Regions from separate parts of the Arthrobacter sp. MW3 TE3886 genome, predicted to be linked through region 1. Evidence: riboswitches for the same ligand, from Rfam matches in the RefSeq annotation. Region 1 holds a riboswitch; each other region holds the start of a gene.
The links. Region 1 has a riboswitch for S-adenosylmethionine ahead of ABH915_RS15960 (aminotransferase class V-fold PLP-dependent enzyme). Riboswitches for the same ligand answer to the same signal wherever they lie in the genome.
Positions count from the first base shown of each region.

Region 2: it holds a riboswitch for S-adenosylmethionine, as region 1 does, so the genes downstream of both, ABH915_RS07365 (homoserine O-acetyltransferase) here and ABH915_RS15960 (aminotransferase class V-fold PLP-dependent enzyme) in region 1, are expected to answer to the same signal.
Region 3: it holds a riboswitch for S-adenosylmethionine, as region 1 does, so the genes downstream of both, ABH915_RS03155 (methionine ABC transporter ATP-binding protein) here and ABH915_RS15960 (aminotransferase class V-fold PLP-dependent enzyme) in region 1, are expected to answer to the same signal.

Region 1 is NZ_JBGCAN010000001.1:3,511,619-3,514,886, forward strand. It holds gene ABH915_RS15950 (ribosome small subunit-dependent GTPase A) at 1-831, shown strand, start outside; gene hisN (histidinol-phosphatase) at 908-1,738, shown strand; SAM riboswitch class IV at 1,918-2,031, shown strand; gene ABH915_RS15960 (aminotransferase class V-fold PLP-dependent enzyme) at 2,066-3,268, shown strand, end outside.
Region 2 is NZ_JBGCAN010000001.1:1,627,488-1,630,755, reverse strand. It holds gene ABH915_RS07365 (homoserine O-acetyltransferase) at 62-1,201, opposite strand; SAM riboswitch class IV at 1,213-1,328, opposite strand; gene ABH915_RS07360 (bifunctional o-acetylhomoserine/o-acetylserine sulfhydrylase) at 1,432-2,748, opposite strand; SAM riboswitch class IV at 2,812-2,927, opposite strand; gene ABH915_RS07355 (VOC family protein) at 3,098-3,268, shown strand, end outside.
Region 3 is NZ_JBGCAN010000001.1:669,167-672,434, forward strand. It holds gene acs (acetate--CoA ligase) at 1-704, opposite strand, end outside; gene ABH915_RS03150 (CoA-binding protein) at 1,010-1,435, shown strand; SAM riboswitch class I at 1,533-1,622, shown strand; gene ABH915_RS03155 (methionine ABC transporter ATP-binding protein) at 1,762-2,571, shown strand; gene ABH915_RS03160 (methionine ABC transporter permease) at 2,564-3,229, shown strand.

The DNA.
Region 1 (3,268 bases):
CGTCTGGTCAAGATCCAGGACCGCAAGACACTGTTGCGCCGCAGCGCCGACGACACGGACCCGATCGAACGCGCCGTCGTGGCCAACGCCGACCAGCTGGTGGTGGTGGTCGCCGCCGCCAACCCCGAGCCGCGGACCGGTTTCATCGACCGCGCACTGGTGGCCGCATACGACGCCGGCATCGAGCCGCTGCTGCTCGTCACCAAGGCCGACGTCAAGGATCCCGCCGAACTGCTGTCCAACTACCAGCACCTCGATTTTCCCGTCATCATCTCCAAGACCGCGGACTCCGCCGCTTCCGGCATCGACGCCCGCTCCGACGACGGGCTCTCCGCCCGGCTCGACAAGGACGCGGTGTCCCAGCTGCGCGACTACCTCGACGGCAAGGTCACCGTGATGCTGGGCCATTCCGGCGTCGGCAAGTCCACCATGGTCAACGCCCTGACCGGGGCCGAGCGGGCCACGGGAGGCGTGAATGCGGTAACCGGCCGCGGCCGCCACACGTCCTCCTCGGCACTGGCGCTGAAGGTCAACGATGCCCCGGCGGGCAGCTGGATCATCGACACCCCCGGCATCCGGTCCTTCGGCCTGGCCCACGTGGACCCGGACCGGATCCTCCGTTCCTTCCCGGACCTGGAACCGGGAACCGATGATTGCGAACGCGGCTGCAAGCATGACTCCACCGCCGTCAACTGCGGCGTCGACAAGTGGGTGGCCGCCGGGCACGCGGGGCCCTCGGGACCGGCCAGGCTCGCGTCCCTGCGCCGGCTGCTGGGCACGGACCCGCGGATGGAAGCACAGGAAACCAAGGAACTGGGCACCGTCTCCTAGCCGGCCCGGCAACCGGGCTGCGGCGCCGTGCCGCGGCCTCCCGCCCGGCAGCCCGGTTTGACGGTAGTTTGGAACCATGAGCCAACCCGCTTCGAGCTACAACGATGACCTGCGCCTTGCCCATGTACTGGCAGATTCGGTCGATTCCCAGACCATGAGCCGCTTCAAGGCGCTCGACCTTCGGATCGAGACGAAGCCCGACCTCACACCCGTCACCGATGCCGACAAGTCCGCGGAAGAGGCCATCCGCGGCCAGCTCTCCCGGTCACGTCCGCGGGACGCGGTCCTGGGCGAGGAATTCGGCAGCTCGGGCCACGGTTCCCGCCGGTGGATCATCGACCCGATCGACGGCACCAAGAACTTTGTCCGCGGCGTCCCGGTCTGGGCCACCCTGATCGCCCTCGTCGATGAGGGCGAACCGGTGGTCGGCGTCGTGAGCGCGCCGGCACTGGGCAAGCGCTGGTGGGCCGCCAAGGGTGCGGGCGCCTACACGGGCCGCTCGCTCGCCGCCGCCACACGCTTGAAGGTATCCAATGTCTCCAATCTCGAGGACGCCTCGCTGTCCTACTCCAGCCTTGGCGGCTGGAAGGAACGCGGGAATCTGGATGAGTTCCTGGGCCTGACCGAGGAAGTGTGGCGGACCCGCGCCTACGGTGACTTCTGGTCCTACTGCCTCGTGGCCGAGGGTGCCGTGGACATCGCCTGCGAGCCCGAGCTGAACCTCTACGACATGGCCGCCCTGGTGCCGATCGTGACCGAGGCCGGCGGCCGCTTCACCTCGCTCGAGGGAGAGGACGGACCCTTCGGCGGCAATGCCCTGGCCACCAATTCGATCCTGCACTCGGAAGTCCTCAAGCGGCTTAACCCCGGTCTCGACGACCTCTTCCCGGCTCACCCCAACAACTGAACCGAACCACTGATCCAAGCCCCTGGTTGATCGAACAAACGGCGGCGGCCGACCCCCATTGCGGGGCCGCCGCCGCCGTTTGTTCGGCCACAGCGCGTTGTGGCCGCGCCCGTAATAATCCGCTTCACAATCGGCGCCCGCCTTTTCCCCGGCTGCGCGGATGTCCTACGCTCGATGCAGGTCACGAGTGCCAGCGCTAAACCCCGGTTTGCTGGCCGGCAACCCTCCAGTCGCGGTGGGGTGCCCCGGGTGACGACCTGGCCGGTCCGGAACGGACCCGGCAAGCGCGGATTCCCACGGTGTGGGGTCCTGTTCGAGTGAGGTCCCATGACAACTGCCATTTTCCCCGTCGCCCCCGAATTCCATGCCGCCGGTGCAGAACGGTCTGCAGGGCAGGCTGATGGCCGCCTCGCCCTCGCGGCCCGCCCGCTGGCCGCCGTTACCGGGGCGGAAATCCAGGCGCCGCTGATCACCGGCGGCCACACCCGCTACGCCAACCTCGACTACGGCGCCTCCGCCCCGGCCCTGTCCGTGGTCTCGGCCTACCTGAACGAAATCCTGCCGTACTACGCCAGCGTGCACCGCGGCGCCGGCTACGCATCGCAGATCAGCACGTCCGTCTACGAGAACGCCCGGGACATCGTGCGGGACTTCGTGGGCGGCCGGCCGGACGATTCCGTGATCTTCACCCGCAACACCACCGATTCCCTGAACCTGCTGGCGGGCTGCCTGCCGCTGCGCGACGGGCGGCCCGCGGGCGAGGTCGTCTACCTCGACATCGAGCACCACGCCAACCTCCTGCCCTGGCAGAATGTCCCGCACCGCAGCGTCGTGGCCGCCCCCACCCTCGCGGCCACGGTGGACCGCCTGCGCGAGGAGCTGGCGCGCGGCGATGTCAGCCTGCTGGCCATCACCGGCGCTTCCAACGTCACCGGGGAGATCCTGCCGATCCGGACCCTGGCCGCGCTGGCACACGAATACGGCGCCAGGATCGTTGTCGACGCCGCGCAGCTGGCCCCGCACCGGCGGATTAACATCGCCGCGGACGGCGTCGACTACCTCGCCTTCTCTGGGCACAAGCTGTACGCCCCGTTCGGCGCGGGCGTGCTGGTGGGCCGGACGGACTGGCTCGACGCCGGCACCCCACACCTGGCCGGCGGCGGCGCTGTCCGCGACGCCCGGCTCGACTCCGTCAGCTGGACCACGGGACCTGCCCGGCACGAGGGCGGCTCGCCTAACGTCCTTGGCGCGGCGGCCCTCGCCCGTGCCACCCAGGTCATTGCGGCCCTGGACCAGGAGCAGTGGCAGGCCCACGAGGACGCCATCCGGTCCTTCCTCGTCGAAGGCCTCCAGGGCATCGACGGAGTAACCGTGCACCGTATCTTTGCCGATTCGCCTTCCGTTTCTTCCCCCGAAGGCGGCCAGGCAGGCCCCGGCACGATCGGCGTCGTGAACTTTTCCGTGGAAGGCTTCGACGCCGGGCTGGTGGCCGCCTACCTGTCGGCCGAACACGGCATTGGCCTGCGCGAC
Region 2 (3,268 bases), 1.9 Mb from region 1:
CGCTGAGCCTCAACGGCCATTAGTGCAGAGCGCGTCTGCAAAAATGCACAAGCAGGCGGGCCTAGTGGCCGAAGAAGGTCTCCCGGAGCTGCCCGCTGAGCTGGCCGATTTCGGTCAGGAAGCCGTCGTGGCCGATCGGCGCTTCGATGATGTGCAGTTCCGCTCCGCCCGGCAGGGCCTCGGCCAGCTGGCGGGACTGGGCCGGGAAGTACAGGCGGTCCGAGTCCACGGCCGCCACGAGGAACTCTGCGGTGGCCGGGGCCAGGGCCTCCGCGAGGCTGCCCCGCCCGCGGCAGACATCGTGGCTCATGAGGGCTTCGGTAATGGCGATGTAGCTGTTGGCATCGAAGCGCCGGACCAGCTTGCTGCCCTGGTGGTCCAGGTAGCTTTCCACCTGGTAGCGCCCGCGTCCGGCCAGCGATCCGGCTTCCAGGGGCGTCTCGGACTCCTGGGCGTTCCGGCCAAACCGGCCGTCCAGTTCGGCCGCGGAGCGGTAGGTGATGTGCGCGATGCGGCGGGCGAGGGCGAGCCCAGCCTCGGGCTCGGGGCCGCCGTAGTAGTTCCCCCCGTTGAAGTGGGGATCCTGGCGGATGGCCAGCGTCTGGGCCTGCGCAAAGGCAATCTGTTCGGCCGTGCTGCTGGGGCCGACGGAAATCACGGCGCAGCGTCGGACCCGGCTGGGGTAGGTGACGGCCCATTCAAGGGCGCGTGCGCCGCCAAGCGAGCCGCCCACCACGGCGTACCAGCAACCGATGCCCAGGGCGTCGGCCAGCCGCGCCTCGGCAGCGGTGGTGTCGCGCAGGGTGACGAGCGGGAAGCGCGATCCCCAGGGGCGCCCGTCGGGGGCCGGGGTGGAGGGTCCCGTGGAACCGTAGCAGCCGCCCAGGATGTTGATCGAGACGACGAAATACTTGTCCGTGTCCACGGGCGCTCCGGGTCCGGCGAGCTGTTCCCACCAGCCGGGTTCCCCGCTTTCGCCGCGGGTCACATGCGTGTCGCCGGTCAGGGCGTGTTCAATGAGGACAGCGTTGGAGGCGTCAGCGTTCAGGGTCCCCCACGTCTCGTAGGCGAGGACCACATCCGGCAGCAGGATCCCGGATTCGAGCTGCAGATCACCGATCCTGACGGACTGGACGGTCCCGTCCGGGGTCCGGGATGGTTTGGTTTCGGGTACACCCGTGCGGGTGACGGCAATCGTCATGTGAGGACCTATCTTCGCGCTTGCCTGCCGTCAGCTGACCGGCAGGCCAGGTCTTCACCCGGGGCACCCCGCCGCAAAAGGAGGGTTGCCGGCCAGCAAGCCGGGGCTGTCGCTGGCACTCATGACCTGGTACGAGTCTACGAAACACGGTGCGGAAATCACGAAGATTGTGACTTCCATGTGACAGCCCCCTGGCCGGCCGCCCCTTGCGGGGAGGCCGGCCGGGGTGACTAGGCGGACTTGGCCGCGCGGAATCCGGCGTCGAGGTCCGCGAGGATGTCGTCGATGTGCTCCAGTCCCACCGACAGCCGCACCAGCCCGGGGTTCACGCCGGCGATCGTCTGCTGTTCGGGCGAGAGCTGGCTATGGGTGGTCGACGCCGGGTGGATCACCAGGGACCGGACATCACCGATGTTCGCGACGTGCGAGTGCAGTTCGAGGGCATCGACGAACCGCTTGCCGGCCTCCGCTCCCCCGGCGATGTTGAACGCCACGACGGCGCCGGTCCCCTTGGGCCCATACTTGCGGCCGCGCTCGTACCAGGGGCTGGACGGCAGCCCGGCGTAGGCGACCGATTCGACGTCGTCCCGCCCCTCCAGCCATTGCGCCACCTTGGTGGCGTTGGCCACGTGGCGCTCGACGCGCAGGCTCAGCGTTTCGATGCCCTGGGCGATGAGGAAGGCGTTGAACGGGGACACCGCGGAGCCGAGGTCGCGCAGGAGCTGGACCCGGGCCTTGAGGATGTAGGAAAGGTTCGCGCCCAGTGCGCCGTCGGCGCCGAGGTCGCGGGCGTAGACCAGGCCGTTGTAGGTGGGGTCCGGGGTGTTGAAGCCGGGGAACCGCTCCGGGTCCTTCCCGAAGTCGAAGTTGCCGGAGTCCACGATCACGCCGGCGATTGCGGCGCCGTGCCCGCCGAGGTACTTGGTGGCGGAATGGACCACGATGTCCGCGCCCCACTCGATCGGCCGGATCAGGTAGGGGGTGGAGAGCGTGTTGTCGACGACCAGCGGCACGCCGGCCTCGTGCGCCACGCGGGAGACGCCCTCGATGTCCAGCACGTCCTGGCGGGGGTTGGAGACCACTTCGCCGAAGAACAGCTTGGTGTTGGGCTGGACGGCGTCCCGCCACTGGTCCAGGTTGTCCGGGTCCGCCACGAAGGTCACGGAGATGCCGAACTTCTTCAGCGTGTGGGCGAGCAGGTTGTAGGTTCCGCCGTAGAGGCTGGGGCTGGCCACCACGTGGTCCCCGGCCTCGGCGATATTGAGGATCGCGAACGTCTCGGCGGCCTGGCCGGAGCTGAGCAGCAGGGCCGCGAGGCCGCCTTCCAGGCTGGCCACGCGCTGTTCGACGGCGTCCTGGGTGGGGTTGCCGATCCGGGTGTAGATGGGCGCGAGTTCGGCGAGCGCGAAGCGGTTCGCGGCGCTTTCGGCGCTGGGGAACACGAACGACGTCGTCTGGTAGATGGGCAGGGAACGCGCGCCGGTGGCGCTGTCCGGCTCCTGGCCGGCGTGGATCTGGCGGGTTTCAAAGGACCAGGCGTTGGACATTGATGCTCCTCGAGTCACTGGGCACAGCACCGGCCGGGGCTTTTTTGGCCCGGACCGGGACAGGCGCCGCGCTTGCCCTCCGGCGGGCGCCGGACGGCCAGGTCTTCACCCGGGGCACCCCACCGCGATACGAGGGTTGCCGGCCAGCAAGCCGGGGCTGTGCGCTGGCACTCATGACCTGGGTTAAGTGTAGGAATGGCGGCGCAGCCCTGGATAGCTTTATGACGAAGATGAAGACGGCCTCCGTGGCGGCGCGTCCCGGGCCGCCCCGATCAGCGCGCCGGGACGTCCCATGACGGTTAGGGGAGCCTAAGCTGAGAGGTCCATCACAAAGTGCCAAGATGATGGCATGCGCATGGATCACGTCTCTTACGCCTGTGAACACGATGGCTTGGCAGCCACCACTGAACGTATTGCGTCTGCCCTCGGCGTTGAAGCCGTGAAGGGTGGAGTGCACCCCCGTTTCGGGACACGCAACATGATCATCCCGCTCGCGGGACACAAGTACCTGGAAGTCGTG
Region 3 (3,268 bases), 2.8 Mb from region 1:
AAGACCAGGGAATGGATGGCGCCGATGCGGGCCACGGCGAGGGTGATGATGACGGTTTCGGGGATGACGGGGAGGTAGATGACCACCCGGTCGCCCTTGGTGATGCCCAGGTCCAGGAGGGCGTTGGCGGCTTTGGAGACCTCGCGCTGGAGGTCGGCGTAGGTGACGGCACGGCGGTCACCGGGCTCGCCCTCGAAGTGCAGGGCCACCTTGTCCCCGCGCCCCGCCGCTACGTGGCGGTCGACGCAGTTGTGGGCGACATTGAGTCTGCCCCCTTCGAACCAGGTGATCTGCGGTCCGACGCCGTCCTCGACGTCGGCCGGGACCCGGCGGTGCGCGGTGTGCCAGGGTTTGGCACGCTCCGTTGTGCCGCCGGGCACGTCCGCCCAGTCGAGGCGGAGAGCCTGGGTTTCCCAGAACGCAACCGTCTCTGCCTGGGCAGTTCCCGCCGTCGCGGCGGCGCCGTGCCGGGGAAGGTAGTTTCCGGGGGTGGTGCTGCGGTGACGCGCCGGCCCGTCGGTGGGGACGCCGTGCACTGCGTCGTCCGTGGGCTCGTTCAGGGACCATCCCGAAGAGCCGCGAGAGGAGCCGGGCGCGTCACGCGGCCCTGCTTCGTTCGCCGTCGCGTCCGAAGTGGTTTGTGGGAATGCCTCGGACGCGGTCCGGGCAAAGGTGGGCAGGGCGGAATAATTCTCAGGGGTCATTGCTGCACTCCATCGGTCCTGGCAGTAGCACCCTTGGTCCCTCCGGTTCCCTCGAATTTCCTCGAAGGAGGGCGGAACAGTTCCGTGGGAATGGTCGTCTCACGTCACCGGGGGTTGCTGCGGCGTCATCGATCCAGGTCTCTCGGCCGCTCGGGATGGTCATTACCTACTAGAGCCGAGATGCAGGATTCCACAAAATCGGCGCCCGGGAGCGCTGTAATATTCGTTCACCCGGCCTGCGTCCGGTCGAAATCATTCATTTATTCGACGATTGCCCGGAAAGGCCGCAGGAGTAAGGTTGACGCATGGCCCATGTTAACGATCCGGCAGTCATTGACCGCCTCATGCGAACCAAAGGCACGTGGGCGGTGGTCGGCCTCAGCACCAACGAATGGCGCTCGGCGTACGAAGTCTCCCTCTATGTCCGGGACCGGATGGGCATGACCATCATTCCGGTCAACCTTCCCGGCGACGACGTCCACGGGGAGAAGGGGTACCGTTCCCTCGCGGACATCCCGGCGGAGAAGCACCCGATCGACGTCGTGGACTGCTTCGTCAACTCCCACAGGGTGGGGGCAGTCATAGACGAGGCCATCGCCGTAGGCGCCAAGGCCGTCTGGCTGCAGCTGGGCGTCTTCGACGACGCCGCGGCGGACCGCGCCAAGGCCGCCGGGCTGGACGTCGTCGTGGACGCGTGCCCGGCCCGCGAAGGCTGGCGCGTGGGCATCTAACGGCCCGGGAATGACGATCAACAGGTTGGGAAGAGTCGGTTACAAAATGTGACCGGCTTTTTCCGTATTCGCCGCATTGCCGTGTGAGATGGACTCGTAACCATCCCGAGCGGCTGAGAGATCTGGCTCTGTGACGCCGCAGCAACCCCCTCTTTGAGGACGGTGCTACCGCCAGGACCGATGGAGAACCACTGTGTTCTTAGGCTCCGCGGCTTCGCTCAGCGCTGCCCGGAAGCCAGGACCCAGGGCTTTCCTCGGGCGAGCCCGGAGGAAATCATGAACACGCAGACAGCGGCAGCGCCGCGGCCCCGAGCAGGTGGGGGCCTGTGATCGAGATCCAGAATGTCAGCACGTCCTTCGCTTCGGCCGCAGGCCCCTTCACGGCCGTCGACGATGTCAGCCTGCACATCAGGCGGGGCACCATCCAGGGCATCATCGGGTTCTCCGGCGCCGGCAAATCCACGCTGCTGCGCAACATCAACCTCCTCGAGCGCCCGACGTCGGGACGCGTCCTGGTGGACGGCGTGGACCTGGTGACCCTCTCCGACGCCGAGCTCCGGACCAAGCGGCACGACATCGGCATGATTTTCCAGCACTTCAATCTCCTCAACAACCTCACGGCCCAGGAAAATGTGGAGCTGTCCCTGAAGTTCGCCGGCGTCGGGAAGGCAGAACGCCGCCGGCGGGCCGCCGAAACCCTGGAAATCGTGGACCTCGCCGACAAAGCGGGGACATATCCGGCCAAACTCTCGGGGGGCCAGAAACAGCGGGTGGCGATCGCCCGCGCCCTCGCCACCGGTCCCAAGGTGCTGCTCTGCGACGAGCCGACGTCGGCTGTCGATCCCCGGACGACGTCATCGGTCCTGCAGTACCTGGCCGATGTCAACGCCGAATTCGGCATCACGATCGTGGTGGTCACCCACGAGATGAACGTCATCAAGGCCATCGCGGACAACGTCGCGGTCATGGAAGAGGGCCGGGTGGTGGAGCAGTTCGATCTCACCGAACTCCAGCGCCCCGGCTTCCACCCGGCGACGTCGATCGGCCGCTACCTGGTCTCCGATGAGATCCAGTTGGACCGCTCCGGGAGGGGCACCCACACCACAGCCGCGTCGGAGGGCCTGATCAATGTTTGACCGCATCCTGGAAGTCCTGCCCGAAATCGGCGTCGCCATGGGCCAGACCCTCACCATGCTGCTGGTGGCCATCCCGCTGGCGGTGCTCCTCGGGACACCACTGGGTGTCCTGCTCTACACCATCGGTCCCAACGGGCTCAAGCACCGGCCAAAGCTGCACCGCGTCCTGGACGGACTGGTCAACCTGCTCCGCTCGTTCCCGTTCCTGATCCTGCTGATCGCGATCATTCCCGTGACCAGGTTCATTGTCGGCACGACCATCGGCACGGCCGCCGTCATTGTCCCGCTGACTCTCAACGCCATCCCCTATTTCGCCCGCTTTGTGGAACAGAACCTGAGCCAGCTCGGCGGCGGAGTGGTCGAAGCGGCACGGTCCATGGGCGCCAGCCGGTCCCAGATCGTCCGGGACGTCCTGATTGTGGAGGCGAAGCCCGGACTCGTCAGCTCCATCACCATCATGACCGTCAGCTTCATCTCCTACTCGGCGATGGCCGGCCTGGTGGGTGGCGGCGGAATCGGCGACTTCGCCATCCGGTACGGCTACTACCGCTACGAAACTCCGCTCATGATCACCGCGATTGTCCTGATGATCCTGCTGGTCACCATCGTTCAGCTGGGCGGGTCCTATGTTGCCCGGCGCCTGGACAAGCGCCTCTGAGCGCCCGCAGCACCCTCTTCCCACCTCCCCAGCGGAAAG